3 regions of the Lysinibacillus sp. FSL M8-0216 genome follow, and region 3 is predicted to be linked to each of the others. Evidence: riboswitches for the same ligand, from Rfam matches in the RefSeq annotation. Region 3 holds a riboswitch; each other region holds the start of a gene.
What was found. Region 3 has a riboswitch for thiamine pyrophosphate ahead of thiT (energy-coupled thiamine transporter ThiT). Riboswitches for the same ligand answer to the same signal wherever they lie in the genome.
Positions count from the first base shown of each region.

Region 1 (11,130 bases), 890 kb from region 3:
TCAATTTTTTAGAAAAATAAACGATAATAAGTAAAGGAGTAGTTTTTAAGGAGGAGTAATAATGAGAATCGTGCTAGTAGATGATGAATATTTATCAATAACGAGATTAAAAACCTTGCTTGAAGAAAGTAAGGTTCCAGGGATAGAAGTAGTTGGAGAATACACCGATTCTCTAAAAGCGATGGATGAGATACAGAGTATACAACCAAGTGTTGTATTTTTAGATATAGTCATGCCGGATATGGATGGTTTAGCACTGGGGGAGAAAATTCAAGAATTATTGCCAGATGTAGAGATTGTTTTTACAACAGGGTTCGATCAATATGCTTTAGATGCCTTTAATTTACATGCTGTTGATTATTTATTGAAACCCATACAAATTTCACGTTTAGAAAAGACATTGGATCGTCTTGAACAGATCAATAATAAACACAAAAAAAGTTCAATGAACTCTACAATTATTAATCTATTTGGCGGGCTCCATGTCGTATCGCCAGACGGCCAAACACAAATTTTAAAATGGCGAACATCCAAAGCGAAAGAGTTATTTGCTTACTTACTTAATCACCGTGATGAAATTATATATCGTGATACCATTTTAGAGTTATTTTGGCCAGAGTCTGATAGAGATAAAGCATCGAAACAACTTTATACGGCCATTTATACAATACGTCAAACATTAAAAAACTATGGGCTGGAAGGTGTGCAAATTTCAAGTCCATTGCTCAATTCAGGCTATAAACTTTTGTTGGAACAAACTGTTGTAGATGTAGAACAATGGCTGTCTAGCTTGAAAGCTTTACCTTCACTAGAAAAGTCAACCGTGGATCAGCATGAACAAGTATTCCAAATGTATACTGGTGATTATTTAGGCGATTGTGATTATCTATGGGCAGAAAGTGAGAAAGAGCGTTTAAGGCGACTATGGTTACATCATGCCCATCAGCTTAGTGAATTTTATATAACAAATGAAAACTATTCAGCTGCTATTAAGGTACAGGAAACAGTTCAAGCTCTTTTTGCAGGTGAAGAGGAAAACTATTTCATCCTGATGAAACTTTACGATTTACTGAATAATGTAGCGGCTGTTGAGGAGCAATACTTACTGTTAAAAAAAGCGCTTCAGGAGCATTTGGCGGTGGAACCAAGTGAGGAAATTGAGAATTGGTATAAAAGATGGAAGCAGACCAATGCGCTAACGCACATGAATGTTTAACTATATAGAATAATGATTATAAAAAGGACTCTTGCAGTTTGCAGAGTCCCTAGATTGAAAAAAAAGCCATTGAGAAGTTAACGCAAGCTCGATGATATAGTTGTTCCTAGTTTTCGTCCTAACAGGTTTATGAAACTCATTGATCAAACGTTATATTCATTGATTTGTTTTGTCAGCATCATTGTTTTATTTCAAGCTGAAAGAATTTAATCTTTCCCTTTTTTATACTGGCCTTTATAGGTTGAAATAGCGGAGTTTAAATAATTAATGACATATGAGACTTCGTAGTCAGAGAAATAATTATTAGATAAAAACGTTTCAGCGTATGATACGGCCGAGTCGAAAATGTACCATTCCATATACGTTGTCCAATTGGTATTAGATGATAAACCTGATCCATCCTCTGAAACAGTCACATACATCCCTTTTGCCTGATTAACAAGCGTTTGTAAGCTGTATTTATTACCATAATAATAATTATTATTATACTTATAAGCACTCTTATAAGTCCAAATAGCATTGTTTAAGTTATTGATAGCACTCGTAATATCAGTTTGAGTAGCGTAATAATTATTAACAACTGCTTGAGCAGCTGAAACTGCGGAATCTATAGCGTTCCTCTCAGCTTGCGTTGTCCATGGATTATTATGGTAAACATCTGAGCCCCACGAAACCGTTACATACTGAATTGAATTGATTAAAGATTGAAGAGTAGCTTTATCGCTATTGCCGTAGCCATAGCCATATTTTAAGCCGTACTTTTGAGCAGTTTGATAGACGGATAAAGCATTTCTGTATTGTGTAATAGCATTCTTTACTTGTTCTTGTGAGGCGCTATTGTTGTTTGCTACAGCTTTGGCGCTGGCCACAGCAGAATCAAAAATATTACGATCAACCTGCATTGTCCATTTGTCAGTTGTTAAAATATCGTATCCATTTATAGAAACCTGTACGTAAGGGGGGGATGCTAGTAGCGTAGTTAGCTCTTTTTTATCAATAACAGGTAGGGTAACGGATACGCTTTTATTGTCTACTTGTACTTTACCCACCTGGTGTCCAGAATTTAATGCTACTTTTGTTCCGCCTTTGACAATGATTTGTTCAATTTTGCCCTCGCCGAAAAGGTTGAAGTTTTCCTCTACATTGATCGTTAGCTTTTCCACATTTGCCTTCAACTCAAAAGTAGGAACTTTACCTCCTATATCAATTTTAGAAAGCGCTTGGTCAGAAGATATATTCACCTTCGTACGTGCTACATTGATAGTAGATGATTTCATATCTCTTAGCGTAACATACAGCCAGTCATTCTTCTTTATAATTAGTGGTTTTAGTGTAATCGTATCGCTCACAGAAACGTCATCAAGTGTAATAGCTTTTTTTACTCTGTTTGTAATGATTAGCTGACCATCAATCGTAATGTCTTGTATGTTTACATAATCTGCGTTCACAGTAACATCACCAGAAACATGAGCGTCACCCCCATCAAAATATACTGATTTTTTACTCGTACCAGCTTTATTTAATGTTAATGATGTCACATCAATAATTTGCTTGTTTTTTACGACAATGGTGGCCGATGCATTCGTTAATGCTGTTTTGTTTGAATGATCAAAAAGGGGCTTTAAATCATTGTGGATTCTAAATGTACCGTTTGTTGTAATGACCGTATCATTTGTAATGTTTTTAATCGTTACGGCATTGCCGACCACTTTTTTTGTTGCTGCAACTTGAAACTGTGCTTCATATAAGCTTGATTGATTTAGGGAAGAAGAGGCTTGTGCAGTAGCCACTGGTAATACTAGTGTCGCTGTCATAGCCGTGGCTATTAATGTTGATAGCGCTTTATTTGTCATGCAAGTCACTCCAATCATTTTATCTAATAGATAATATAGCATATTTTACTATAATTTAGTATTTTAAGTGTATGTTTTACTAATTGTTGCAACTTGAATGAGTCATAAGTACTTTGAAATATATAAGAAAAATCTATTAATATGCCTGTATTTTTATCTATAATTATGTAAATTTCTACTTTATTCGCTAAATATTTTATTGAGATACGACCTTCCATCCATTATGATTATTTATAAAAGTGGGGGTGTTTGTGATGAAGAAATCAAGAGGAATTGCATTGAAACTATCTTCCCTAATAATAGGATTGTTTCTAGTATTATTTTTATCCTATACAGTGACAACGGGGATGATTATAAAAAAGCAAAGTGTTAAAGATGCAGAGTATGGAACATTGCAAACGGCTGAATCATCAGCGGCTATTATGAGCGAGCGCTTTAAAAAAGCCAATACAACATTACAAACAACGAAACGGATCGTTGAAAGTATGGAGAAGAATAAGACGCTATCTACCAAAGGTGTTTTAGACATCATGGAAAATAATTTAGCCAATAATGATGATTTATTAGGGGTAGGAGCTATCTTTGAACAGAATTCTCTTATTGTAAACCCAAATGATGAGGCTACATTGGTAGATTCCAAAAAACGTTTTGGACCATACTTAAGTAAAAATGGTAATGAAATAACGACCACTCTTATTGAAGGTGTAGATGATAAAAATGTATCCCAATGGTACTGGGTGCCAAAAGAAGAGGGACGGACCGTTTTAACGGAGCCCTATGACTATAGTGTAAACGGTCAAACCGTACTAATGACCACAATTTCTGTACCATTAGTCAATGCTTCAGGGAAGTTTTTTGGTGTATTGACGGCGGATGTATCGATTGATTATTTAAATGAGCTGACAAAGTCTGTTGCTCCGGAAGGCGGCTATGCGGCAATTATTACAAATAACGGTGTACTAACAGCTAACAGCTTCGGTAAAGAGCTGGATGGGCAAAATATGCAAGACGACCCTGCTTGGACAAGCATAAGTAAGACAATGGAAAACGGCGAGCTAACAAGTATGTACATAGAGTCTAATGAACTAAAGGATCAAGCTTATAATGTGTTTGCTCCAATGATTTTAGAGGACATTGACGAAACTTGGACCGTTCAAATCGTATTAGCTGAATCAAAAATTTTAGAAACATATAACCATGTATTTATATATACGATTATAGCATCCATTATAATGGTAGCCTTGATGACTGCTGCAAGTGTACTATTTATTTACAAACAGTTAAAGCCGCTCAAGTTTTTACGTGCTTCAATTGAAACAGCAGCAGCAGGTGATTTAACACAAAAGGTAGAGGATAAATATATTAAACTAGATGAAATTGGGGCAGTCGCATTGGCCTATAATAATATGTTGGATAAAACTAATAGTGCTATTAAAGCGGTGTTAAACTCCACGACTCTATTGAACCAATCTTCTAACCAGGTACATGAGGCGTTTAATGAAATCGTGTCCTCTAGTCAAGAGGTATCAGTAGCCATTAATGAAATTGCACAGGGTGCATCGAAGCAATCAGAGGATACTGAAGAAACGAACTATCGTATGATGGATTTATCGGATCAAATAGACGCTATTACTGCGCTTTCGAATGAAATGGACGATTTATCCAACAAGACAAATGTGACAACAGAAAAAGGCATGCAAGAGGTTCTAAGTTTACATGAACATAATATAGAGACGAATGAGATGAACAGCCGTATTCAGCAGCAAATGGAATCGCTAGCTTCTAATATTGCCAATATTAATCAAATTATTGCCTCCATTCAAAGCATTACGGAGCAAACTAATCTATTAGCTTTAAATGCAAGTATTGAGGCTGCACGAGCTGGTGAGCATGGAAAAGGTTTTGCTGTCGTGGCGGAAGAAGTAAGAAAGTTGGCAGAGCAATCAAAAACTGAAACAGAAATTATTAAAAGCACGGTAGAAAGTATTTTAGAAAATTCTCAGCAAACAGTTGCAGTCATTGCATCAAATGCAGACTTAATGCAATCTCAAAATGAGTCCGTACAAAGCACGCAATTGGCCTTTAAAGATAATAGTGATTTGTCACGTGCAATTGCAACTTCTATTAGTGAACTAATGACACAGTTGTCTACTATGTTAGAGCATAAAAATCAAGCGATTATGTCCATTCAAAGTATATCGGCTATATCAGAGGAAACAGCGGCCTCTGCTGAGCAAGTAAGTGCCTCTGCAATGGACCAACAAGCAGAATTGCAAAAAGTGGCAGAGTCTATGCAAAATATGAATGATATCTCTAATGAACTGCAAGAGGTAGTTAATCTATTTAAGCTTGCGTAAAGAAAAAGGCTACCTAAAATCTAAAGGTAGCTCAGACTGTTGATAAAAGGAATCGAGAAGTTCATGCTCGATTCCTTTTTCATTTTTACTTCATGAAAAATAATTCTTTGCTGCCTAATCATACATGGCCCTAAATGAATGAGTTTTGGTAATTCTTACATTGTGTACATTGTTCTCGTTCATTGATTTGATTTTTTGAATCTTTTCAACCATAGGAACAAGGCGCGCCCCGTCCGTAGTGGAAATCAACGGTTTTAATTATGAAAGTAAGTGTCATTGACCAAGTGCATGATCGACACTACTATTAAAAGGGAGGGGGGACATCAATATGGTGTATCTTGGAATGATTTTCTTTCAAATTGTCGCACCTATTTTAGTATTACTTGTACTAGGTGCTATTCTACAAAAGAAATTTCGCTTTAATTTAAAAGCATTATCACAGCTTATTACATATTGTTTTATGCCAGCCGCTGTATTTATTAATTTATATGAGACGAATATAAAGCTGTCTGTTCTAGGAGAAGTCGGATTGTTTGTTGTACTTTTTATCGGTAGTCAAATGCTGCTTAGTCACTTTTTAGCGAAAGGGCTTGGCCTCGCCAAAACTGAGGCGGCTGTTTTTAAAAATAGTGTAGTACTCATTAACTCTGGGAACTATGGGATTCCGGTAGCTCAAATGATTTTTGCCACTCAACCTATTGGTGTAGCCATCCAGGTTATACTCGTTATCTTTCAAAACATGACAACGTATACGTATGGTTTATATAATTTAATTTCCTCTACTAAATCGGGCATGACGATTTTTAAGGACTTTATAAAAATGCCTATTATTCACGCTTTAATAATCGGTGTGGCCATGAATTATTTTGATATTGGCATTCCGCAGTTTATTAAAATACCAATAGACCATGTAGCAGATGGTTTTATTGCCGTTGCATTAATCACGCTAGGCGCCCAATTGTCTCAGATGGAGATCAAAACGATGTTTAATAAAACAGTATTCGTCAGCTGCTTCACGCGATTATTTATCGGACCAGCCGTGGCTTTAGTCATTATCTATGCGCTGGGTTTAGATGGGGTTGTGGCACAATCATTATTTATAGCAAGTGCTTTTCCCACATCCCGCAACAGTTCAAGTCTAGCATTAGAGTATGATGTAGAGTCGGCAACAGCTGCACAAACCGTTTTATTCTCAACCATTGTGAGTTGTATAACGGTCACGATTGTGATTTATATTGCGGATGTATTGTTTACCTAATAGAAAATATTTAAATGATAACTTCCATCTCTTAGCAATATCTGCTACACTAGCATCAAACTGAATAGTATTAACTAGGGGGGTCTGATGAGTCAGGCTGAGAGGGAAACGCATAGAGGTTTCTTGACCCTTTGGACCTGATCTGGCTCATACCAGCGTGGGAAAGTTAAGAAGCTATTGCCTATTACGTGCAATCAATAGACCCTTTACATTCATGGCCGGATCCAATTATTATTTTGGATTCGGCCTTTATTTATTTTATTTGATTGTTGGGTGAGCTAGATTCGGTCCTTGCCTAAAATATATTTAAGGGAGAGAAGTAGCTCATGTCAGCAATTAGTGAAAAGAACATTACGATTATGTCTAACTTTGAAGGAAGTAAAAAGGTTTATGTGGAAGGATCTCGTCCAGATATATTAGTACCAATGCGTGAAATTGCATTAAGTCCGACGACTGGTAGCTTTGGAGATGAAGAAAATGCCCCGATTCGAGTGTATGATACGAGTGGACCATATACAGATCCTTCCTTTCGTGTGGATATTACAAAAGGCTTACCTGCTTTAAGAAGTCCTTGGATACAAGAGCGAGGGGATGTTGAGGAATACGGAGGACGTACGATTAAACCTGAGGATAATGGTTTTCGTCGTGCTGATGATCCACGTATCCATGAAAATGTCTTTCCGGAATTGGTGAGAAAGCCTTTACGTGCAAAGAAGGGTAGAAATGTCACACAGCTTCATTATGCTAGAAAGGGAATTATTACACCTGAGATGGAATTTGTAGCGATACGCGAAAATATGGACCCAGATTTCGTACGTTCAGAGATTGCAGCAGGCCGAGCTATTATGCCTTCCAATATTAATCATCCAGAGGCAGAGCCAATGATTATCGGTCGTAATTTCCATGTGAAAATTAATGCGAACATTGGAAATTCAGCCGTATCATCCTCGATTGCAGAGGAGGTCGAAAAAATGACATGGGCTACACGCTGGGGCGCTGATAATATTATGGATCTATCAACTGGCAAGCATATTCATACAACGAGAGAATGGATTATTCGAAATGCTGCAGTACCCGTTGGGACAGTACCAATTTATCAGGCATTAGAAAAAGTGAATGGTGTGGCTGAGGATTTAACGTGGGAGGTGTACCGTGATACGCTTATTGAACAAGCGGAGCAAGGGGTAGATTATTTCACTATTCATGCAGGTGTCCTTTTACGTTATGTCCCTCTTACCGCAAACCGTGTAACGGGTATTGTGTCTCGGGGTGGGTCCATTATGGCGCAGTGGTGCTTATACCATCATCAAGAGAACTTCCTCTATACTCATTTTGAGGAAATATGCGAAATTATGAAAGCTTATGATGTAGCCTTCTCATTAGGAGATGGCTTACGCCCAGGGTCAATTGCGGATGCTAACGATGAAGCACAATTCGCGGAGCTGGAAACATTAGGCGAATTAACGCAAATCGCATGGAAGCATGATGTTCAAGTAATGGTGGAAGGGCCAGGTCATGTTCCAATGCATTTGATTAAAGAAAATATGGACAAGCAATTAGAGGTTTGTAAGGAAGCTCCCTTCTATACATTAGGTCCATTGACAACAGATATTGCGCCAGGTTATGACCATATTACATCTGCTATTGGAGCGGCGATGATTGGTTGGTTTGGAACTGCTATGCTCTGCTACGTGACACCGAAGGAACATTTAGGTTTACCTAATAGGGAGGATGTTCGAGTAGGGGTTATTACTTATAAAATTGCTGCACATGCTGCAGATTTAGCAAAGGGTCACCCAGGTGCACAGCAACGGGATGATGCACTGTCAAAAGCGCGTTTTGAGTTCCGCTGGCGCGATCAATTTAACCTTTCTCTTGATCCAGAGCGTGCAGTAGAATATCATGATGAAACATTGCCAGCAGAAGGAGCCAAAACGGCTCATTTTTGTTCAATGTGCGGGCCTAAATTTTGTAGCATGAGAATTTCCCAGGATATTCGTAATTATGCTAAAGAAAAGGATTTAAATACAACAGAAGCCATCCATGAAGGTATGAGGGAAAAGTCAGCGGAGTTTAAAAAGGCAGGTAGTCAAATCTATCAATAATAATAGTGCGAGGCTTGTGTTTATTTACTAGACACAAGCCTTTTTTTTATGTTGGTTTCACAACTTAATAGGGGAGATGAATAAAAGTAATATATGCATTTGCAAATAGAAGTGAACGCTTGAACCTAGACGAATACAAAAAAGCTCCACGTGAATTATACATTCACATGGAGTAAAAGTTGGATTTGGATATCAATAATAAGTGGAATATTAAACGTTTGTTGGTTGTTTTACGTATGGATTTGTAAGATCCATACCTTCTAATGAAAGACCCATTGCTTTTGCAACACCTTCACCATATGCTGGATCAGCTAAATAGCAGTGAAGAATGTGACGGCGTTTGATGAATTCCTCAACAGAAGCCATATCATTAGCCGTATTTTCAAATAGACGTTGTTGTTCTTTCGCAGTCATTAGGCGGAAAAGTTTACCTGGTTGCTCGAAGTAATTACTATCGTCTTCACGGAAATCATGAATTCCTGCATGACCATCGATGTGTAACTCAGGCTCTTTATGGTCTAAATTATGTTCCCATTCACCATAGCTATTTGGTTCATAGCCTAGTGTTGATCCAAGGTTGCCGTCAAAACGCATAGAGCCATCTCGGTGGAAAGTACGGAATGGACATTTTGGTGCGTTAACAGGAAGCATATAGTGGTTTACACCTAAACGGTAGCGTTGTGCATCCGCATAGGCAAAGATACGACCTTGTAACATTTTATCTGGTGAGAAGCTAATACCAGGGACGATGTTAGATGGTGCAAAGGCAGCTTGTTCCACTTCTGCAAAGTAGTTGTCCGGGTTTTTATTTAACTCAAACTCACCTACAGGAATTAATGGGAAATCTTTTTTATACCATACTTTTGTTAAATCGAATGGGTTGTATGGTAGCTCACGAGCTTGCTCCTCTGTCATAACCTGAATATACATTTTCCATTTAGGGAAATCGCCTTTTTCGATGGCTTCATATAAATCACGTTGTGAAGATTCACGGTCTTGACCGATTACCTCAGTTGCTTCATCACCTGTTAAATTTTTAATGCCTTGTTCTGTACGGAAGTGGAATTTAACCCAAACACGCTCATTATCAGCATTGATAAAGCTATATGTGTGAGAACCAAATCCGTGCATATTACGGTAACCAGTTGGAATACCACGGTCGGACATTACAATTGTAACTTGGTGAAGTGCTTCTGGTAATAGAGTCCAGAAATCCCAGTTAGAATTAGCGTTTTTCATATTTGTACGTGGATCACGTTTGACCACGTGGTTTAAATCTGTAAAGTGTAGTGGATCACGGAAGAAAAATACTGGTGTATTGTTTCCTACTAAATCCCAGTTGCCTTCTTCAGTATAGAACTTAAGGGCAAAGCCGCGGATATCGCGCTCAGCATCTGCTGCACCACGCTCACCAGCAACTGTGGAGAATCGTGCGAACATATCAGTTTTCTGGCCCACTTCTGAGAAGATTTTAGCTTTTGTATATTGAGTTATATCGTGCGTTACAGTAAAAGTACCAAATGCACCTGAACCTTTCGCATGCATACGACGTTCAGGGATTACTTCACGATTGAAGTTTGCTAATTTTTCAACTAGCCATACATCTTGAAGTAATAGAGGGCCGCGTGGACCTGCTGACATAGAGTCATGGTTACTTACTACTGGAGCACCACCTGCTGTTGTAAAACGACGGCTACGATCATTTGCGTTTGTCATATTAGTTACCTCCTGAAAATAATATAAGTCAAACTCTTCGTCTATAACTATAACAAATATAAAATAGAATTGCTAGTACATTATAATAATTATCGTTAAAGAATTTTTATAGTAAGATATAAAATATAAATATATGCACCGAAGAGCCTATTTATGCTTAATCCTCGTCCTAAATTTCTTGTTAAATAAACTATATATAAACAGTATTTATACTGTAAAAGAAAAGAAGTAAAAGAATTAACACCCATAACACAAGCCTTTATTGAAAATGAAAATAACTAATTGAAAATTATATGCAACATTCTTTTTAGTTTTTTCGGTATCGATGGGGAGTCATACCGATTTGTTGTTTAAATATTTTAATAAAATAATTTGGATCATCAAAACCGTTTAAATGAGCAATCTCACTAATTGCAAAATCTGTTTCTACTAGCATCTTACTAGCGTTTTGAATTCTAACTTGCTGTATATAGCGCTTAAATGGCAAGCCCTGTTTCTTCGAAAAAATCGTACTTAAATAATTGGGGCTGATGCCAAGCTTACGGGCGACAAAGGGAAGAGACAAGGAACTATCTTTAAATTGCTGATCAATAATTTCTAAAGCGAGCTCAACATAATCGGCTCT
Region 1 is NZ_CP152007.1:232,726-243,855, forward strand. Features, by position in the region: gene MKX57_RS01105 (response regulator) at 62-1,216, shown strand; gene MKX57_RS01110 (S-layer protein) at 1,423-3,069, opposite strand; gene MKX57_RS01115 (methyl-accepting chemotaxis protein) at 3,324-5,426, shown strand; gene MKX57_RS01120 (AEC family transporter) at 5,755-6,684, shown strand; TPP riboswitch at 6,751-6,865, shown strand; gene thiC (phosphomethylpyrimidine synthase ThiC) at 7,011-8,789, shown strand; gene MKX57_RS01130 (catalase) at 9,000-10,505, opposite strand; gene MKX57_RS01135 (helix-turn-helix domain-containing protein) at 10,813-11,130, opposite strand, start outside.
Region 1: another riboswitch for thiamine pyrophosphate. It lies ahead of thiC (phosphomethylpyrimidine synthase ThiC); the one in region 3 lies ahead of thiT (energy-coupled thiamine transporter ThiT).

Region 2 (11,130 bases), 490 kb from region 3:
AAAATCGATTCACTTTTATTTGATGCAGAAGATCAAATTAATCGACTTCGTTTTAAAAAAGCGACATTAATTGAACGTGAAATCGAAGACTATATCGAAAAATGTGACCAAGATAAAGATAAAATTTTAGAAGAATTAAATGAATTAATTGGCAGCGAAGAAAAAAATAGAATTGAAATTGAACAGTTAAAGGAATATTACCGTTCTGCGAGAAAAACATTGCTAGCACACCAGCATTCCTTCGGTGTAGCATTACCTGCACTGGAGAAAAAGCTAGAGGAATTTGTTGAGAAGTTTGAAAAATTTGATGTTCTGACGAATGAAGGTAATTACTTGCAAGCAAGGGAAATTGTAATTAGCCTAAATCAGGAATCACAGCAGACATTCGAATATATAAATGATGTCCCAACGATTTTGACGGAATTACAAGTTAAGCTCCCAGGAGCAGTTCAGGAATTGCGTAATGGTCAACGGGAAATGGAAGACCAATCTTACTATCTGCAGCATTTAGAATTAGCGGAAGCATTAAATAAATATGAAAAAGAATTTACTTCGTTAAAAAATGACCTAGCAGAGCTAAATTTAATGGTTGTTAAACCTCGTGTAACAGAAATAAATGAAGAAATCGATCATTTTTATGATTTACTGGAAAAAGAGGTTATTGCCAAAAATTATGTGGATCAAAATTGTGATCGTTTATTAAGCTCAATCACAAACGTTATAACGTCTACAAAATCAGTGAGTGATGAGGCAACCTATGTACAACAAAGCTATCACTTAAACGAAAAGGATGCTGAAATTCCAAAAGCTGCATTAAAGCAATTGGAAGCACTGCAACGTCGTTATGATTTATTATCCATGCGTGTCAAAGAAGAAAAGTCTGCGTATTCAAGCTTGCAAGAGGAATTAATAGAAATAAGTGAAGAGCTTGAACGAATCCATGAAGAGCAAGGTCATCTGTCTAATACAATGAAGAAACTTCGTATTGATGAAAATAAGGCCCGTGCTCAAGTCGAAAACTTAAAGAAAATATTACAAGATACAGATCGTCTCCTAAATAAGGCGAATATTCCAGGAGTCCCAGAGGAGATGGACGCACGACTTGATGAAGCGGCAGAGCATATATATGTAGTTATGCAAAGTCTGCAGGAAGTTCCGCTTAATATGGGAACGGTTCATAATAATTTAAATGCTGCGACACTTTGTGTAGAGGATGTTAAAGCAAAAGCTCATGAATTAATAGAGAATGTAATGCTTATTGAACGCATTATTCAGTATGGCAATCGTCATCGTGCATCTAATCCGACATTAAATGCACGTTTAAAAGAGGCTGAGGAAGCATTCCATCAATTCCGTTATTCCAAAGCATTAGAGGAAGCAGGGACAGCAGTGGAAGAAATGGAGCCAGGTGCATTAAAGCGCATCCAAGAAATGGTTGCAGAACAGTCTATGGCAAAAAATTAAAACTACATTTGTGCTGTCTAAAAAGTATAGCAATTACTTTTTAGACAGCTTTCTTTTTAAATTTTGTAAAGGATGTGATACGAGTGGAACTATTAATTCGAAATATGAACGAAAAGTATGCTCAGGAAATTATATGTTGGCAATACGAAGAGCCCTATGATTTTTATAATAATGAATTATCCGAGGAATCCTTGCGGGAATTTCTTGACAATCCTTACTTCGCCATTATGAATGAACAAGAGGAGTTAATCGGTTTTTATTGCACGGGGTCAGCTGCCCAAGTGCCAAAAGGACATGATTTTAACGCTTATTCAGAAGAGTATATAGATATTGGTATTGGCATGAAGCCAACGCTAACAGGAAAAGGTTTTGGTACAAAATTCTTTTCATTCATCATCAAGAATATCCAGCAAGAATACGCTACGCCACTTCGTTTAACAGTTGCCCAATTCAATAAGCGAGCGATATTCCTTTATGAAAAATTAGGATTTGTGAAAGAGCTTGAATTTAGTACGCCAACGGAATTTATTACGATGTTAAAAAAATTGTAAGAGCGATCCTTTCTAATGATTAAAATATGAATTATCGTTAAAGTTAGTGGTCAATCTCCACAGATTGCGTTATGATAAAAACCGTTACATCAACGTTTTGAAAGTGTGTGAAAATATAATGAACGAGACAATTTATTTGGATAATAGTGCCACAACAAAACCATTAAAAGAAGTTCTACAGGCGTTTATGGTTGTGAATGAGCAGTATTATGCCAATCCTGCATCTATCCATGCGATGGGTGTTGAAGCAAATGATTTATTAATGCGTGCACGTGAGCAAGTAGCAGATATTTTGCAAACAGAAGCAAAAAATGTGCTATTTACTTCAGGTGGTACGGAATCGAATAATGCGGCGATTTTTGGAATAGCACGTAGCAATACACATATAGGAAAGCATATTTTAACGACTGAAATAGAACATCCTTCAGTTTTAGAGACTGTTAAACAGCTCTCAAAAGAGGGCTTTGAAGTGGAATATTTAAATGTTGATCAGCGTGGTGTTATTTCGTTGGATGAACTTCGTGCAAAAATACGAAAAGATACAATTTTAGTAAGTATGATGCATGTAAACAATGAAATGGGTGCGATTCAACCGATAGAGGAAGCTGCTAAATTAATCCATGAAATGAGTCGGGCAGCCTTACATGTGGATGCTGTACAAAGCTTTGGAAAATTGGCTGTATCCTTTAAGGGTGAAGAGGGACCGGATTGTATTTCAATCTCAGGTCATAAAATTCATGGCTTTAAAGGCTCTGGTGTATTAGCATTCCGTAAAGCGATAAGATGGCAGCCATATGCACTTGGTGGCGGCCAAGAATTTGGATTGCGTAGTGGGACTGTTGCTGTTCCACAAGCTGTCGCTTTATCTAAGGCAGCTCGGATGGCGGTTGAAACCATGAATGACCATGCAAAAAATTATCGTCAATGGCATGATGAAATACTTGCACAGTTACACGAATATGGAGAAGCTATTCATATTTTATCGACTCCGCAGGGAGCGTCACATATTATATCTTTCAGTGTTCGCGATTTAAAAGGAGAAGTCATCATTAATGCGATGCAAAAACGAGGCGTTATTGTATCTACATCCAGTGCTTGTTCTTCGAAGCAAACTAAAACAAGTCATGTTGTTGAAGCATTGCATCTAGATGAGCATTATAAAAAAGGTGTTATCCGTATTAGTTTTGGTGCACATAACACGGTCGAAGATATTGAAAAGTTTAAACAAGTATTAGCAGAAGTAATGCTAGAGCTTAAAGGAGAAATAAAGTAATGATTTGGAAAGAAATTTTAATTAGATATGGCGAACTTTCTACAAAAGGTCGCAACAAGATGGATTTTATCCGCCGTTTACGTGAAAATATCCGTCATGCATTTGCTGATTTAGGACATCTCCATATTCGTACAGAACGTGATCGAATGTTTATTGCGATAGAGAATGAAGAACAAATGCAAACACTAGTAACAGGTTTGCCTAAAATTTTTGGTATTCAATCATTTAGTCCGGTTGCAGCATGTGAAAAAGATATGGAAAGTATGAAAAAACTGGCGATTACGATAATGGAGACATTTAAAGAAAAGCCATATACATTTAAAGTGGAAGTGAAACGTACCGATAAAACCTTCCCATTAGAATCACACGCGATTCAACGGGAGATTGGTGGATATGTTTTACCTCAATTTAATAATTTATCTGTTAAAGTGAAGCGACCTGATATTGAGTTACGTGTAGAAGTCCGCCATGATGCAACCTATATGATGGCACAAGTCATTCCAGGTGCAGGCGGAATGCCTGTAGGATCAAACGGGAAGTCATTGTTAATGCTTTCAGGTGGTATTGATAGTCCAGTTGCAGGTTATTTAATGATGAAACGCGGAGTCCGTTTAGAAGCCATTCACTTTTTTAGTCCGCCCTATACAAGCGAAAATTCATTGGAAAAAGTAAAAGTGCTTGCAAATGAGTTAACGAAATTTGGAGCTAATATACGATTACATGTTATTCCTTTTACTGAAATACAAGTTCTGATTAAAGAAAAAGTACCTTCTAATGTATCAATGACAACAACTCGGCGTATGATGTTAAAAGTTGCAGATCAAGTGCGAGAAGAAATCGGTGCTCTTGCGATTGTCACAGGAGAAAGTCTTGGACAAGTAGCAAGTCAAACACTTGAAAGCTTAACAGCAATAAATGCAGTAACGAATACACCTATTTTACGACCGTTAATTTCATCAGATAAATTAGAAATCATTGAGTTAGCTGAACAAATCGGCACATATGAAACATCTATTCAGCCTTTTGAGGACTGCTGTACAATCTTTACGCCTGCTAGTCCTAAAACAAAGCCTAAGCTCGAAAAGGTTGAGCATTACGAAAGCTTTTCTGATTTTGATGAACTGATAGCACGCGCGGTCAAAAATCGTGAGGTCTATATTTTCCCTAAGAAAGAAGAAGAGCAAAAGCAAGATAAGTTTGCTGATCTTTTATAAATCAAAATTTCAAAAGCCGTCTCAAATAGCTTATTTGAGACGGCTTTTTTGTATAGTTCGCCGAATGCCAATAGAGGTACATTTTACCTTTATTTTTTTTGTATTAAAAATCTAATAACGCACATTCTATATTCACAAGGAGGTGAGAAACATGGCTTCAAACAACAACCGCAGTTCAAACCAGCTTGCAGTACCTGGTGTACAACAAGCACTTGATCAAATGAAATACGAAATTGCACAAGAATTTGGTGTTCAATTAGGGGCTGACGCTTCAGCTCGTGCTAACGGTTCCGTTGGTGGTGAAATCACTAAACGTCTTGTACAAATGGCAGAATCTCAATTAAAAGGTATGCCAAACAACAACAACTAATAAATGCTAACTAAGCATTTATAAACTCAAAACCAGTGACCGTAAAAGGCACTGGTTTTAGTTTGTTTATCAATCATTTTTTTATGCGAGATAAAGACTTAAACATGGATACTGTTTGTTCAATATCCTTACTGTCACAGATAGCAGAAATAACAGCAACTCCGTCAGCACCAGCTTGCAAAACAACATTAGCGTTTGTCCAATTTATTCCACCTATGGCTACAATGGGAAAGTTAGGCTGCAATTTGGAAGCTTGCTGTAAAAAAATTGTGCCACATGGTGGTTGTGCATCACTTTTAGATGTTGTGGCAAAAATAGGTCCAATTCCTACATAGTCCGCATGATGGTCAATAGCCGTTTGTAGCTCTTCCTGTGAATGTACAGAAACGCCAAGGAGCCGGTTTGCCATTTTTTTACGTGCAATGGCAATCTGTTCATCATCTTGGCCAATATGAACACCATCTGCACCAAGTCGAACTGCTAGATCCACATCATCGTTAATGATAAACGGCACACGGTAATGTTGACATCGTTTTTGGCATTGGCGGGCAAATTGCTCATAAGCTAATCCTGTTAATGCATTAGGACCCTTTTCACGTAATTGAAACATAGTAATGCCAGCCCGCAGCGCTTGTTCGAGTACAGCTAAAGGTTCCTGTTGGGAAACATTGCTTGTACCCATAATAAAATAAAGCTGTAAATCTTCACGTTTCAAGTAATTTCACCTCGCAGGCACCTTTATGCAACTGATAAGCAAAATGATTTGTGGGCCCATGACCATTACCAATGTCTAAATCGTGCATAATGGCTAATTGTATAAATTTTTTAGCTTCGATAATAGCTTTTTCAATGGACAAACCTTGACCAAGGAAAGCCGTGATAGCTGCTGAAAATGTACAACCTGTACCATGTGTGTTTTCCGTCGAAATACGAGGAGACTGCATGGAAAATGATTTGTCATTTTTTATAAATACATAATCAATTGCATATAACGAATTGGGTAGATGCCCACCTTTAATGATGACACATTGAACACCTAGTTGGAAAAAGCATTGAGCAATTTCCTCCATATCCGAGAAATGATTTATTTTTCTTCCCGTAAGTGCCTCTGCTTCTGGTATATTTGGTGTCACAATTGTAGCAAGAGGAAGTAAAGACATGCGCATGGCCTCGATAGCCTCTTGCTGCAGTAAGCTTTCTCCACCTTTTGCAATCATAACGGGATCAACAATTAGTGGGATTTTTAAATCGTCAATAATGTGTGCAATACCTTGAATAATTTCCGAGGAATAAAGCATCCCTGTTTTAATCGCAGCAATCGAAAAATCTTCAAGTAATGCATGAAATTGTTTTTCAACAAAGTCAACGTCAATTGGGAAAACCCCTGTTACACCAATTGTGTTTTGAGCAGTTAATGCTGTAATAACGGAGGTGCCAAAAACCCCTAATTCCTGAAATGTTTTTAAATCAGCCTGAATGCCAGCGCCACCGCCACTATCCGAGCCTGCAATTGTCGTTACAATATGCATGATGCCTCACCCTCCTTTGAAAGACGATGTAAGGCATTAAGCAAAGCAATTTGAATATCCCCGATATCCTCTGTAAATGCGGATGCTAACTCAGCTGCTTTTTTATAGTATGTCAGTGTTTCCGCTAATTGGCTATACGGATCATCTCCTGAAGAGAAGGCTGCTCCACATATAGCGCTAAGTAAACAGCCTGTACCCGTTACTTCAGTCATTTGTGAATTTCCACCTGTAATCCATTGGCTCTGCACACCGTCTGTCATAAAATCATGTTTGCCTGTAACAATGACTATACAGTTGTAGCGTTGAGCCAATAGTGTAGCCTCAGTCTCTATGGCAATAAATCCCTCACCACTATCAACACCTTTTTGTTGCCATTCTACATTGGCTAATGCCGCAAGCTCACCCTTGTTACAGCGTATGACTGCAAATTGTATAGCTGAAAGTAATAGGTGTACGGTTTCCTTGCGATAAACTGTGGCACCTGCGCCAACCGGATCTAATATAACAGGAATGGCAAGGGTATTTGCTTTTTTTCCTGCTAACAGCATTGATTCTTTTGTTCGGTCATTTAGTGTACCAATATTGATTAAAAGAGCGTCTGCAATGGCGACCATTTCCTCCACCTCATGGCTATCATCAGCCATGACAGGAGAGGCACCTAATGCCAATAGACCATTGGCTTGGAAATTAGCCACGACATAATTAGTTATACAGTGAATAAGCGGTTGTTGTTGACGAATTGTTTGAAAAATCATTTTAGTCCTCCTTTATTGGTGGACGTAAGCATGCAAAAAAGGCCCTTTTTACGTAAAAATGCACGAAAAAGAGCCTTTCATCTGAAAAAACGATGTTCATTGCTCCCTACGTCAGTATTAACTAACAGGTTCAAAGGGTCAGGTTTTACCTTCTCAACTCTTTATGAGTCCCCCTGCAATCTTGCTTATAGTTGACCAAAATGTACCATACTTTTCATATGTATTCAATAGCAAGTTTTCCTATCGACAAAACGTGACTGATGCCATATAGCTAAGCATGATAGTTGTCATGACTTTACTTAAATCAAGTGTAAACCATTGAAAATACTAGAAAAGGAGTATAATGTGTCTTAACAAAAGGGGGCATTTGCCATGAATAGACAAGAATTAGTAGCACCAGAATGGTATAACATAACAGATGAATTTGAAAAATATGCAAAGGATTCAACTAAAAATGCATTGATTATTTATCATGAGCATTCTGATGTACAATTTATCACCTACGCACATTTACTTGAAAGAGCGAATCAGGCGGCACATGTCTTTACAAAAAGTGGATTAACTAAAGGTGATGTCATTTTAGTGATGGTACCACGCTCAGTAGAAGCATACATTGTCTATATTGCTGCATTAAAAGCGGGTTTAATAATCATTCCAAGCTCTGAAATGCTAAGAACAAAAGATATTGAGTATCGTATTCATCATGCTGATGCTAAAGCTGTTGTAGCCTTTGAGCCTTATATTGAGCAATTTGATCAAGTAGGGAATTTACAAAATATACAGCAATTTGTTATCGGTAATGCACATGAACCATGGCAGCCGTTAGTAGACAAAATGCGAAAGCAACCAACAACTTACATAAGTTCTACACCAACAAAAAGTACAGACCATGCCTTTTTAGCTTACACAAGTGGCACAACAGGTAACCCGAAAGCTGCTGTGCATACTCATAGCTGGGGCTATGCACATTTACGGACAACAGCCCCACACTGGCTAGGAGTACAAGAAAATGATATTGTATGGGCAACTTCAGCACCAGGATGGCAAAAATGGATTTGGAGTCCGTTTCTCGCGATTTTAGGCAGCGGTGCCACTGCATTTGTTTATAAAGGAAAGTTTGATGCAGCAACATATTTAGCATTGCTTGAAAAATTTAAGATGAATGTCTTATGTTGCACACCGACAGAATATCGTTTTATGGCAGCACTTGAAAATTTACAGGAGTATGACATCAGTTCAATTCGACAAGCTGTTTCAGCAGGTGAGCCATTGAACAGTGATGTCATTAAAAAATTCTCAGACACTTTCCATCTACAAGTGCGAGATGGTTATGGTCAGACTGAGAATACACTTCTTGTAGGGACTATGGTTGGTATGGACGCAAGAGTTGGTTCGATGGGTAAACCTACGCCAGGCAATACGGTTGACATTATAGACGATTTTGGCGAGCCAGTTGCTATAGGAGAAGTAGGTGATATTGCTGTTCATCGAGAAACACCTGCACTTTTTAAAAAATATTTAAATGATCCTGAACGTACTAATTTACAATTCCGTGGTGATTGGTATATAACAGGGGATCGAGCTTATAAAGATGCGGACGGCTATTTTTGGTTTGAAGGCCGCGGAGATGATGTTATTATTTCCTCAGGTTACACAATTGGACCTTTTGAAGTAGAGGATGCGCTGATGAAGCATCCGACTGTGAAAGAGGTTGCTGTCATTGCAAGTCCCGATAAAGTTCGCGGGAACATCGTTAAAGCATTCATTATCCTTCATAATGGTGTTAATTGTAATCAAGAGCTTATTCAATGCCTTCAAAATCATGTCAAATCATTAACGGCACCTTATAAATACCCACGTGCTATTGAATTTGTTACTGAGTTACCCAAAACTGCATCTGGTAAAATTAGACGTGTTGAATTAAGACAACAAGAATTAAAACATCTTGTACAATAATCATTTCCTAGGAAATAATGTCGAAAATCAAAGTTCATGCAAAGAAATGAACTTTGATTTTTTTTTTATTTTTAGGTAAGGTATTATGAGGAAATAAATAGAATAAAACTTTTTGCATATTATTGCAAAAAAATGAAACAAATGAGCAAGTCATACGTATTACGAGTTAAGGAGGCGGAAAGACATGAATGTTAAAAGGTGGGTTGCATTAATAGTGGCTGGTGTTCTTTTACTGTTTTCATTAGGGATTAATACCATTTTTGCACTATTTAAAGCAGATTTCCTAGGTAATTTTGACAGTTTAATGGCAGGAAATAACCTAGATGTATATGAAAATGTAATTGAAGGAGATAATTATGATAAAAGGATTGCCTATTTAAAGGTAGATGGAACAATCCAAGATATTGGATCAAGTTCACTATGGCAACCTGTTGCATATGATCATCAATTTTTCTTAGATCAATTGGATAATATTTTGTACGATGATACGATTCAAGGAATTGTTTTAAGTGTTAACTCTCCGGGTGGAGGGGTAAAAGAATCTGCTGAAATTTATAAAAAGCTATTAAAAATTAAAGAAGAACGACAAATTCCAATTTATGTATCGATGGATTCGATGGCAGCATCTGGTGGCTATTATATTTCAGCTCCAGCAGATAAAATATTTGCCCATCGGGATACAATTACAGGCTCGATTGGTGTAATCATGCAATCTATTAATTATCAAGCATTGGCTGAAAAAGTAGGTGTCAAATTCGAAACGTTTAAATCTGGCGAGCATAAGGATATGCTAAGTCCAATGCGTGATGTGACACCAGAGGAACGAGCGATGATGCAGGATATGATTAATGAAACATACGAAGAATTTGTAGATATCGTTGAACAAGGACGTAATATGTCAGAAGCTGATGTGAAGAAAGTGGCGGATGGACGTATCCTTGGCGGTACAAAAGCACTTGAAGCCGGTTTAGTTGATGAAATTGGCGACGAAGAAGCTGCCATTGCAGCCTTACGCGCAGATTTTGGACTAGAAGATGCTGCATTATTTGAATATGCCTATGATATGGGCGGATGGCAATCTTATGTTGGAATGAAAATTGGCTCTATGTTCGGTCCTTCTGCAGAGGAAAAAATGCTAATGAAAATTATGACGGATTACAATGCACCGAAAATGATGTATTTATACGGTGAATATTAAGGAGGGAGTTCAATGACAAACAATGAAGTTGTTATGCAAGGTTCACCCTCAATGGAAAATGGCTTTTTTAACAATGGCACGGAAGATTCAACAAGTCAAAAAAACTACACATTAAAAACGGCAGGCTTTTGGATCAGATTGTGGGCATTTTTATTGGATGGATTTATTGTATCTGCTGTAGTTGGCATACTCATTAACCCTATCTTTTATTTAATGGACTGGTCCTTATCAGAATCAGTTTGGTATGCTCCAATCTCCATTATATCGGCGATTCTTTATTACAGTTATTTTGTCCTTATGACGAAATTCTTTGGTCAAACGCTAGGGAAGATGGTATTTGGGTTACGTGTAATTTCATTAAAGCATGATAACCTTACTTGGTCAGATGTGTTATTCCGTGAATGGATTGGGCGTATTATTAATAATATTGTGATGCCTCTCTATATTTTGGTAGTTATTTTGCCAGACAATCAAGGGTTGCATGACTATTTTGCCGATACAACAGTGGTGCATGAGAAAGTCTATATTGAAAAGAACTTGGCGCCACTTGCTATAGAGAAAAAGGAAGAGCTTATAGTGTCTATTGAACAAGAGGGAAAACCTGAGCTAGAAAAACTAGAAGAAAAAAATGAACAATAAACAAGAGACTGTCTCAAATGAAGAGACAGTCTTTTCTATTACTAGCTAACACTTAGAATAAAGTAAGCTATCTTAGTTGCAATTAATTCCCTTCATTTAGTAATATTATGTACATATGAAGATTAGGAGGCGTTTATATGGCACAAGTAACATTTAAAAATGGTCCAGTGACACTAGTAGG
Region 2 is NZ_CP152007.1:3,661,833-3,672,962, reverse strand. Features, by position in the region: gene ezrA (septation ring formation regulator EzrA) at 1-1,464, shown strand, start outside; gene MKX57_RS18155 (GNAT family N-acetyltransferase) at 1,548-2,015, shown strand; gene MKX57_RS18150 (cysteine desulfurase family protein) at 2,134-3,288, shown strand; gene thiI (tRNA uracil 4-sulfurtransferase ThiI) at 3,288-4,502, shown strand; gene MKX57_RS18140 (alpha/beta-type small acid-soluble spore protein) at 4,654-4,872, shown strand; gene thiE (thiamine phosphate synthase) at 4,946-5,587, opposite strand; gene thiD (bifunctional hydroxymethylpyrimidine kinase/phosphomethylpyrimidine kinase) at 5,577-6,401, opposite strand; gene thiM (hydroxyethylthiazole kinase) at 6,389-7,156, opposite strand; TPP riboswitch at 7,243-7,341, opposite strand; gene MKX57_RS18120 (acyl--CoA ligase) at 7,529-9,112, shown strand; gene sppA (signal peptide peptidase SppA) at 9,297-10,310, shown strand; gene MKX57_RS18110 (RDD family protein) at 10,323-10,949, shown strand; gene tpx (thiol peroxidase) at 11,087-11,130, shown strand, end outside.
Region 2: another riboswitch for thiamine pyrophosphate. It lies ahead of thiM (hydroxyethylthiazole kinase); the one in region 3 lies ahead of thiT (energy-coupled thiamine transporter ThiT).

Region 3 (11,130 bases):
CGTGGGCAGCAAAGGTGTTTCCTGATTTACCAGAGGATCAACAAATGGATGCCCTATGGGAAGCTATCTTTGCGGCGACGCGTATTGATCTTGAACATTCAGTGGAGGCTTGGTTAGCTCACGATAAGGAGTTACACGACAAAGCCGATTATTTAAACAGCAAACAGTATAAGTCCCTTCACTATACGGCTCCAGGCACAGATTTAACAATCGAGCTACCTGCACATCACATTTGGACAGGCGGTAGTAGTGCCAACGTACAAGGTCAAACATTTATGGCGAATATGCCTACTGAAGAAATTTTTACTGCACCGTTAAAAACTGGTGTGAATGGGTTCGTATCCAGCACTAAACCGTTAAGCTATGGCGGTAATATTATTGATAATTTCACATTAACGTTTAAAGATGGCCGTATTATTGAAGTAAAAGCTGAGGAAGGTCAAGAAATTTTAGCTTCTCTTATTGAAACAGATGAGGGGGCGCATTATCTTGGTGAAATAGCATTAGTGCCTCATCAATCCCCTATTTCACAATCGAATTTATTATTTTACAATACATTATTTGATGAAAATGCCTCTAATCATTTAGCCATTGGTAGTGCTTATGCATTTTGTATTGAAGGTGGTAAAGAAATGACTTCAGATGAGTTAGCAGCGCATGGAATTAACCAAAGTTTGACACATGTAGACTTTATGATTGGCTCCAATAAAATGAATATTGATGGCATTACCCATGATAATCATAAAGACCCAATATTCCGTGATGGAAATTGGGCATTCTAAATAATCCATTCTTACTAATAGTATTCTAGGCTAGTATGTTATGGATGTCATAAATTATCCTTAGATTTTCCTAGTATCCTATTGTATAATTAGTTTAGGGTAATTAGTAGATCATCTAAGTAGAGAGGAGCTCTAAAAATGTTCATTACAACTGTTCTTGGATTTTCAGCAGTTTTATTAATTTCAACTGGATTCTTCATCCACTACCTACAAGTTGGTTTAGATAGCAAGTCTTCAGTAACTGTAGATCCAAAGCCAAGCGAAAAATTTTAATGTAAAAAACAGCTACTGTAAAGGTAGCTGTTTTTTTATAGATTCAAAGTTTTTCATCTGTTAAAGTGTATGAAGTTTGCTTCTTTATTGTAAAAATTGTCTGAATAAAGTCTTTATTGTTTGCATAATTAAAGTTTTGCTCTAAAATATTTTTTGTAAGGAAGGGAGCAATTTTCATGACAATGTTACATGATATTTTAGAGTTTAACAAAGAGTTTGTACAAGAGAAAAAATATGAACCATTCATCACTACAAAATATCCTGATAAACGTATTGTTGTTTTATCTTGTATGGATACTCGTCTTGTAGAGCTTTTACCAAAAGCGATGAATCTCCGTAATGGCGATGTAAAAATTGTGAAAAGTGCCGGTGCTTTAGTAAGCCATCCTTTCGGTGCTGTAATGCGTAGTTTATTAGTTGCTGTTTATGGCCTACAAGCAGATGAAGTTTACGTAGTTGGACATTATGACTGTGGTATGAGCGCAGTTGATCCTGATGCTATGTTAAGTGAAATGGTTAAAAGAGGTATTAACCCAGAAACCATCAAAATGCTGGAGTATTCTGGTTTTGATTTAAAAGAATTTTTACGTGGTTTTGGTGATGTAGCGACAAGTGTTAAGAAAAGTGTCGACACGATTCGAAATCACCCATTAATGGTAAAAGACGTTCCTGTACATGGTTTAATTATTGACCCAAATACAGGTCATCTAGATTTAATTGAAAACGGTAACCATCAATAGTTATTCTAACTTGATTTATAGCAAATCAATAAACAAGTGCCTTTCCATCGAATAGAAAGGCACTTGTTTATTTATTCATCCTCTAAACGGGCATACATATAATGATCGACCCATTGACCATTTATATATAAAAGCTTTCTTAAAAGACCTTCTTGTTGAAAGCCCGCCTTCTCTAAGACACGCATAGAGGGATTATTTTGGGTTGATACATATGCCTCGACACGATGTAGCCCAATTTGATCGAATGCAAACCGGACTACCATGTTCACTGCCTCAGTGACAATTCCCTTACCTACGTAAATTTCATCCATAGCATATCCCACAAATGCACTTGAATAGGGTAATCGTTTTACAGCATATAGTGCAATATGTCCTATTAGATTATTAGTACCATGCTCATAAATACCAAAAGTAAATTCTCGCTTTGAATCCATTAAATATAAACTTTCTTGAATTTTTTTATATTGCGCGTCGATTGTATAGTATTCAGGTCTTTGTAAAGGCTCATATGTTGACCAAAAGTATTTATTGCGGCTTACGAGACCTGTTAAACTTCGTGCATCATTTTCTTGGAATGTGCGGATGTAGCATTTTTCCCCCTTTATTGTTACCACATTCCCACCCTTTTTTCTTAATAAATTCCAAATTTTAAGCACCATTTCTCCACACTAGCCTTCCAATCAATATCGATAAAAATTTATACTACCTTCTCAAGCATCGGAAATTACGGGGGGGTACCCCTAGTTTTACCTTATTGTATGTAAAAAAAGATGCTGCTACAACTAAAACAGCTCATGTCTTCATGTCATAGCACCATCATTCATATTTTATCTTTTACTTCTTTTTCTCATTTAACACGTCCAGGCTAGATGACTCAGCATCCTCTAAATGCGCCTTGTCTAATACATTAGTTAAATGAAGTCCACGTTTCAATGCCTCTCGTTCAATATGTGCAAGCGTTTCTTGTAGCACCTGCACACGCGCATATTTTTTATCGTTTCCAGCTACTAAAACCCACGGAGCATTTTTCCTATCGGTCTTTTCAAACATTTCATTGGCAGCCTCCACATATTGCGGTGACTTTTCTCGATTACGCCAATCTTCGTCTGTCAGCTTCCAAGACTTGTATGGATTTTGTTCTCGTTCCTTAAAACGTTTTAATTGCTCTTCATCTGAAACATGAAGCCAGAACTTAATAATTATGTAGTCTCCCGCAGTTAAAATCTTTTCAAAATTATTAATTTCCTCATAGGCACGAGACCATTCGTCCTTCGTCGCGAATCCTTCAATTCGTTCTACTAATACACGACCATACCATGAACGATCGAAGACAGCGATTTGCCCGTGCTGAGGTAGCTTTCTCCAGAACCGCTGTAAATAGTTATAGCGTAATTCATGTGGCTGTGGAGCTGAAATTGGATGGACGACATAGCCACGTGGATCAACACGTTCAATTAAACGTTTTATCGCTCCTCCTTTACCAGCTGCATCCATACCTTCAAACACTAAAATTAAACCTATTTTATTCTTTAATAAAAATTGTTGGGCATTTAACATTTCATATTGGAGTACTTGTAATTTCTTTTTATACATCTTTTTATCTAGTTCAATAGATAGGTCTAAATTTTTTATGTTTTGCGTCATAAAGCTTCACTCCTTTAATCTGGATATATTCTTATTGTACTAAAGAAATAAATGGATGCCTATTGAGATGGTAAATTGTAGATAGTATTAGCAAAACAACACGATACATTGATGGAAATTTCCGTTATAATAAATTGAGTGACGGTACTATACTTATTTGTCTTTTCCCTATACAATCTAACACGAAGGGAGAGGAAAGCATGCCTCGGTTTTTATTGATGACAATTTCTTATATTGTCTCACTCATCCTAACCTTTTCATCCTTTTTCATGAAACTTAACGGTCAATCTTTTTTAGAAATTTCTAATCGTTTTTCGGTGGTATTTGCACCTGTTGATGGAAGTCATATAATTTGGATTGTCATTTATTTATTAATCGGTTATTGGTTAGTGATGAACATCAAAAAGACATCTATGAAACAGTCTGCGCTCTTTAGTTGCATAAATATTTTACAAGCATTAACGATATATGTATGGCATCATGAATTATTTATTGTTTCTCTCGGCATTACCTTACTCTTAGTCTTGTATTTATTTATGCTGTACAATACGTATCCACTTCATGACAAATCACTGTCGGGTCGTATTCCTTTCGCCATTTATTTTGCATGGATGACATTTATTTTTATCACAAATATTAGCTTTACGTTAACAGCTTATGGTTGGAACGGTTTTGGTCTAAGCACTCCTCTTTGGGCAGTTATTTTACTGACATTAGGTGGAGCCATTGCGCTACATATCCGCTTTCATCACTTTGATATCATGTATCCAAGTGTTTTTATATGGGCTTATATAGGAATCGCTTTACATAATGGTTTTGATGAGCTACTCGTAACAACAGCTGCATTATTTTTATGTGGTGTACTCTTAGTTGGTATTTTATTCATTAAAAAAAATCCTGCCTACCAAAAATAATTTGGTGTGCAGGATTTTTTTGTAATCCTATTCTTCGTCTAATGAAGTAAGGATAATTGGTTTATCTTTTGTAACAATTACTGAATGTTCAATTTGAGCAACAAGAGACTTATCAGGTGTAATGAATGTCCAACCATCACCAGCTTCTACAATATGCTCTGCTTTTGCTGAGATAAATGGCTCAACTGCAAGAACCATGCCTTCTTTCATAATCGTAGAGTCCCATGCATCGTAATAATTTAAAATGTGATTTGGTTCATCATGTAAAGAACGACCTAAACCATGGCCTGTTAAATTCATAATAACTGTTAAGCCATTAGCATTCGCTTCGCGCTCTACAGCTTTACCGATTTGATTTAATTTAGAGCCAGCCTTTACCTTTGTCATAGCACGATCAAAAGCATCTTTGGCAACACGACATAGTTTTTCTTTGTCTTCATAGCCTTCACCAACTACAAATGAAATACCCGTGTCGGCAAAGTAGCCATCTAAAGAGCCTGAAACATCGATATTGACGATATCTCCCTCCTGAATAACACGTTTACCTGGGATACCATGCGCTACTTCCTCGTTGACACTTATACAAGTATATCCTGGGAAGTCATATTCTCCTTTTGGTCCTGAAATGGCACCTGCCTCAGCAAACATTCGACCAGCAATTTCATCTAGTTCAAGTGTTGTGACACCTGGTTTTGTAGCAGCCTTCATCGCTTCACGAATCTCTGCACAAATGCGTCCAATTTTTTTAAAAGCTTCAATTTCTTCTTGCGTTTTTACAATCATGTATAACGTCCCTTTCATCTAATATCTACTCTTTAATATAACATAACTTTTTACGCGTATAACGCTAAACGCTTTAAATATTGTATGCCTGCCTTCTTGGCAAAGTGCTAAGAGCTCTATTCTCTTACGACTACATAAAAAACCCCTTCACCAATATGAAGGGGTTGGCATTATGCTTTACGTTGCATTAGTTGTGGAGCCGCTGTGAATAATAACGCTCCCACAATAGCTGTTAATACTGTTGCGGGCAGCATATAGGTACCATTATAAATAATCGAGTAGATCCACGCATTTTGATCGCCGGCATACTCTGCAAAAAATACTGCGCCAGCAGTAGTGTGCGCTGCATATCTCAAGAAGCCTGCAAATACAGTACCTACAATAATATAAAGCGCCATTTTTGTTTTGTTTAGTTGATTTGCTGCTTCCAGTAAAGGTCTGCGTACAATGGCCGCTAACCCTACAACTGTGAAAGCAACACCGTAATCTAATAAACCTTGAAGCCAGTGTACAATATAAGCTCCAAACATGGTTTGCATAACACCTACAAGCAAGCCTGTTGTTAGGCCAGCTACTAGACCCCAGCGAAATGCAATTAACATAATTGGTACCATAACAAGACTAACAGAGCCACCTTGTGCCCATACTTTAAAGGAGACCTGATCGAGCACGAGGCCAATCGCTGCAAATATTGCAATCTCCACTAGCATTAATAGTCTTTTTTTGTCCATACATATTCTCTCCTTTGTTCCGATGTAGGATACAAGAGCAGGAATAGAAATGCGCTGATTTGATTCGCTCTGACACCTTTTTATTCTTAAGAATGAAAAAACGATGTCAGGACAGAGCCTCACATCGTACAAGTGTCGGTTTCTATCCACATCCCTACGCAAGTGTTAGCTTACAGGTTCAAAGAGTCAAGGCATTACGTGCCCAGTCTCAGCTGACATCATCAGCTCCCCTTGTGGTCGTTACATCTGAATTTAATTTGAACACTTTCATTGTACGCAAAGCACGGAATGATTACAACCTCTTCCATACTTAATTTTTGAAACTTTACTGTTTTCCATGCGTAAATATTAAAAAAGGAGGTACAACTATGGAGAACCAAAAAATATTATCTGCCTTTAGTTATCTCAGTATTTTCTTTGCTCCTTTCATCGTACCATTAATTGTTTACTTCGTTACGAAAGATGCTGACATCAAAAGACATTCTATTCGCGCATTAGTGTCCCATCTAATTCCTTTCGTATTTGGGATCTTATTTTTCATTGTCTTTGTCTTTTCTACATTTAGTTTAGACCCCACTTCAAGTAATAGTACAGTCATGATCATTTGGTTCATTTCGTTCGCCATTTACGGAATTGTCTCGCTCGGAATTGTTATATGGAATATTATTCAAGCCGTTCGAGTTATCCGCTAATGTTTCATTTTTAAAATAAACAGGTAGAAGTAATTAAAAAGGAGCTGTGTTTTTGATGAAAGTATCAAAAGTAGTGAAAACCGCTGTTAAATTAGCGCCTATTGTTATACCAATCGTAAAAAAAGTGATGGCAGCAAAAAAAGGGACAACTTCTACAGTCAGTTCTCGAAAAAAATAAAAGGAGGGCGTATTTCCTTAAACCGGAAATACACCTTCCTTTATTTTATTTCAAAATGTGTTTGACTATGTCCATTCAATGTTTTTTCGACATGTAAAACGGCTGGCATCGCTGATTTTAATTCAGGCACATGAGAGATGACACCAATCATTCGTCCAGAATCTTGTAAATCGATTAATGTGTCTATTGCTTTATTTAATGATTCTTCATCGAGCGAGCCAAAGCCCTCATCAATAAACATGGTTTCAATATGAATATTGCCTTGGAAGCTTTGAATAACATCTGCCATTCCTAGAGCAAGGCTTAATGATGCATTGAACTTTTCACCACCAGATAACGTTTTAACATCTCGTAATTGATCTGTGTAAGCATCATATACATCAAGCCCAAGTCCACTTTGCTTGGCATGCTTTTCAAGCCTGTCTGAACGTCTAAGTTCAAATTGACCGTTAGATAAATGATAAAGACGAATATTGGCTGCCTCTGTAATTTGATCTAAATAATTAATTTGAATATATCGTTCAAAGGACAGTTTTTTCGAATTTTGCCCATTTAATAAGCCATACAGCTCCTTCACTCGACCTGCCTCACTCTCAAGTAGACGAAGCTCTCTCTCTGTTTCTTCTACTTTGTTGATGAAGCTTAGACATGATTTCGCAAATCCATCTATTTGTTGAAGTTGTTTAAAGGCATCCTCATAGGCGATTCTGAGATTTTCCACAGTTGCCTCCATCAGGGCTAAATCTTGCTCCTCTTTCCCTTGTAGATGTTTTTCTCCTTCTGAAATTTGAATTTGTAACGTATGAACATGTAACCTGTAGTCATTGCATGCCTTTCGAAGTTCCTCTAATTGAGTGGCACTTCTTTTCGCAGTTGCATAGTCTTCATAGTTCACAAAGCCTGCTTCCTGCATGCTTATTGAAAACTGCTCACGCTTGTCATTCATTTTGAGCTTTAATTCTTCAAAATTCTGTTTGGCGATTTCCACAGCTAGTTTAGCATTACTGGCAGCTTCCTTCGCGGCATGTAAATCATGCTGGCTTTCCTGCCATAATTTTTGTAAATCCATTTTCTGTTTACTAACATCGGTAAGTGTTTGTTTTAATTGCTTTAAGGTTGGCATAGTTGTTGGCATTTGCTTATGCTGTTCTTCTACAATTGCCTGCAGTCTTGTCCAGCCCTTCATCTGCTCAGTTAAATATTCCTCAAGTTTGACTTGTTTATGTTGCAAATGCTCTATTGCTAAACGCTGTTCCTTCTGGTTAATCCTTGTTTGAGCTAACTGTTGATTGATAATCTTTAAGCTAGTAATCTCTTGTTCCATTTTTTCTAAGGAAGCTATTATTTGTGCTTGATCCTGTTGCTTCATCGCGTATGCTTCTATTTGTGTCAGTGCCTCTTGCTGAAGCTGTTGTGCGGATGTTAAAAATGCCTCTTTTTCCAAATACAAACGCTCGTCTGAAGAAGCTTTTCTCCTTAACGTTTCCACCTGAGCAAGCTCAACAATTTCCAATTGCTCATTATGTGTTTGTTGATGAGTCGTACTCCCACAAACCGGACAAGGTTGCCCTTCTTTAAGCTGCTGAGCTAAAATGCTTGCTTGGCTTGTCAGCCAGCGTTGCTCTAATTGTTGAAGCTCCAGTCTACTGTCCTGATAATGAGTTTGAGTAGCGATAACATCTTGTTTCGCTATCTCTACCGTTTTTGTATATTTCTCCACCTTCATGAGCAAAGCTACTTGCTCCCGCAGTTTTGGTAGTTGTTCTAAGTAACCTTCATACGGTTCCAATTGTTTTTCATAGTGCTCAATTGATTGTGAAAGCTCCTCTAATTGCGCGCTTTCTTTATCGATTAGCACTAGGTTATCCGCTGCCCCTTGTTTAGCCGTTTCTACATATTGCTTAGCAACTTGCAGTTGCTGTACATTGCTGTCATAAGCCTCGAACTTAGGAAGCAATGCTTGGAGCTGCATTTCCTGCTGCAAAAGCTGTTGACGTTCTGACTCTTTTGCCTCTTCCGCTTCATATTTTTCTTGAGCTCTTTGTAACAGCTCCTTGGTTTGTAGTTGACTACTGTTAGCTTGCTGATAGGCTTGTTCTTTTAAATTTTGTTCGGCTCGTAAATCCAAACATTGTTGCTCCAGTAGTAGTAAACGCTCCGCTTGTTCTGCTAAGGCTATCTCCCGTTCCTTTGCAAGGAAGTTGTCTTGCTCATTTAATAGCAGTTCTAGTCTTTTTTGACGTTTGAACTGCTCCTCAAATTGTTCATTAAGCGTTTTAGCTAAACGGTAAAACTCCTGTTCTTTTTGATGATGATTATAGGCTTCCTCATACTGGCGCTGTTCATCTTCAAAACATTTTCTATAATAGGTAAGCTCCTCTTCCAGTGCTTGCTTTAGCTGAAACATATTTTCCGTATTATCAGCAATTTGTGTGAACAAAGGAGAGGAACGATGTGGAAGTGCACCAACAATTTGACCAAGTAGATGTTCTTTTAATTGCTTGGCACGTTCAAGATCACTTTCTGCCTCTTTTCGTTTCGCATCAAGCAGTTTTGTCATAACACCAAAGCGATCTGTTTTGAAGATTTTTCGTAATATGACCTCTTTGTTTGTAGAATCCGACGTTATTAATTTGCGGAATTCACCTTGAGGTAGCATCACAATTTGGCTAAATTGATCCTTTGTCAGACCAATAATATCCTGAATCTTTTTATCGACTTCAAGTGTTTGCTGCTTTTCAACAATGTTATAATCGAGCTTTCCCTCTTTTACTTCCGCTAACTCCACCTTTTTACCAGTAGCTGTTTTATTTTTTTCCTTTATATGTCCAGGCTGACGTAAAATCTGATAGACCCTTCCATGCATTTCAAAAATAAGTTCTACTGCTGTATATACATCATCATCAGCAAAGCCACTTCGCAGTAAAGCCGTATCCTGACGATCCTCACCACTGCCTGACCCATAAAGTGCATAACAAATCGCATCAAAAATCGTCGTTTTCCCTGCACCGGTTTTGCCAGAGATAGCGAACAAACGATGTTCCCCTAACTGTTCAAAATCAATTATTTCCGTATTTTTATAAGGACCGAATGCCGTAATCGTTAACTTTAATGGCTTCATTTTACTATTTCTCGCTCCTTATCTAATAATTCCTGTAGCATTTCCGTAAACAGACGCTCGGTTTCTTCATCTGGTTGTATCCCAATTATATCTGTAAAGAAAGAGCGGAATAGATCGATATCTTCAAGCTTTTCTGCTTCTACTACTTGAAGCTCGCTTGGTTTCTCTTGTCGTAAAATCTTACGTTCAACATGCATGGCATGTGGAAAAACGGTACGAATACGTTCCATTGGCGAAGACACGGACGTAGCATCCGTCAATCGAACAAATACATAATCATCACTTGGTGGAAGCATTAATAAATCCTCCAACTGTCCTTCCACAACACGTAAATCTCGTCTTGGCATGAACTTTCTTTTAGTTACAGTACTATTTCCTTGCTCATCTAGATCGACGATTAAAAAGCCTTTTTCATGTAGATGCTCAGACAATGAGTATTTTAATGGTGAACCAGCATAGCGAATTGTTTCATTTAAGACAAAATGTGCCTTATGTAAATGTCCGAGTGCTGTATAATGAAATGGTTTAAATAAAGCAGCATTCACGCAATCTGAACCCCCAATAGAAAGCGGACGCTCTGAGTCACTAGTATTAGCTTCTTCCTCACCGTATTTGGTCACAAAGGCATGTCCAACAAATATATTGCGTTTATTTGTATCCATACCTGCTGTTATATGTTCAATAATTTTCTGCATCGCATCATGGTGAGAACGAATGGCCTCCTCTTCAAAAATACTGCGAATAGTGGTAGGCTCTGCAAATGGTACAAGATGAAAATGCACCTCTCCATGTGAATCATTGATAATAATGGGTGCATGATCTTTCGTAAACTGCCCCTTAATATATAAACCACTATCACGCATCAAACGACTACCAAAGTTTAATCTGCCTGCACTGTCATGATTCCCTGCAACAGCTAAAACAGGAATCTTCTTCTCTAAAACTATTTTTGCTAATATATCATTTAGTAAATTCACTGCCTCAATAGGCGGCATGGAACGATCGTATAGATCACCTGCTATAATAATTACATCTGGCTTTTCTTCATCGATAGCTTGTATAAATTGTTGTAAGATATATTGTTGATCCTCTGTCATATAGACGCCTTGAACGAGCTTTCCTAAATGCCAATCTGCTGTATGAAATATTTTCATTCCTGTACCTCCTGTCCTTTTACTATTTTATCATGGCTTGTAATGGATTGTTTTTTCCTTTGTTTGGGGAATTTAGTACACACAAAAAAAAGCATCCTCTAAGATGCCTTTACTCAAC
Region 3 is NZ_CP152007.1:4,146,858-4,157,987, forward strand. Features, by position in the region: gene MKX57_RS20670 (aminopeptidase) at 1-782, shown strand, start outside; gene MKX57_RS20675 (hypothetical protein) at 921-1,055, shown strand; gene MKX57_RS20680 (carbonic anhydrase) at 1,232-1,795, shown strand; gene MKX57_RS20685 (GNAT family protein) at 1,867-2,454, opposite strand; gene MKX57_RS20690 (polyphosphate kinase) at 2,630-3,439, opposite strand; gene MKX57_RS20695 (hypothetical protein) at 3,640-4,353, shown strand; gene map (type I methionyl aminopeptidase) at 4,381-5,136, opposite strand; gene thiT (energy-coupled thiamine transporter ThiT) at 5,307-5,867, opposite strand; TPP riboswitch at 6,002-6,109, opposite strand; gene MKX57_RS20710 (DUF4870 domain-containing protein) at 6,236-6,559, shown strand; gene MKX57_RS20715 (hypothetical protein) at 6,612-6,737, shown strand; gene MKX57_RS20720 (SMC family ATPase) at 6,778-9,858, opposite strand; gene MKX57_RS20725 (exonuclease SbcCD subunit D) at 9,855-11,012, opposite strand.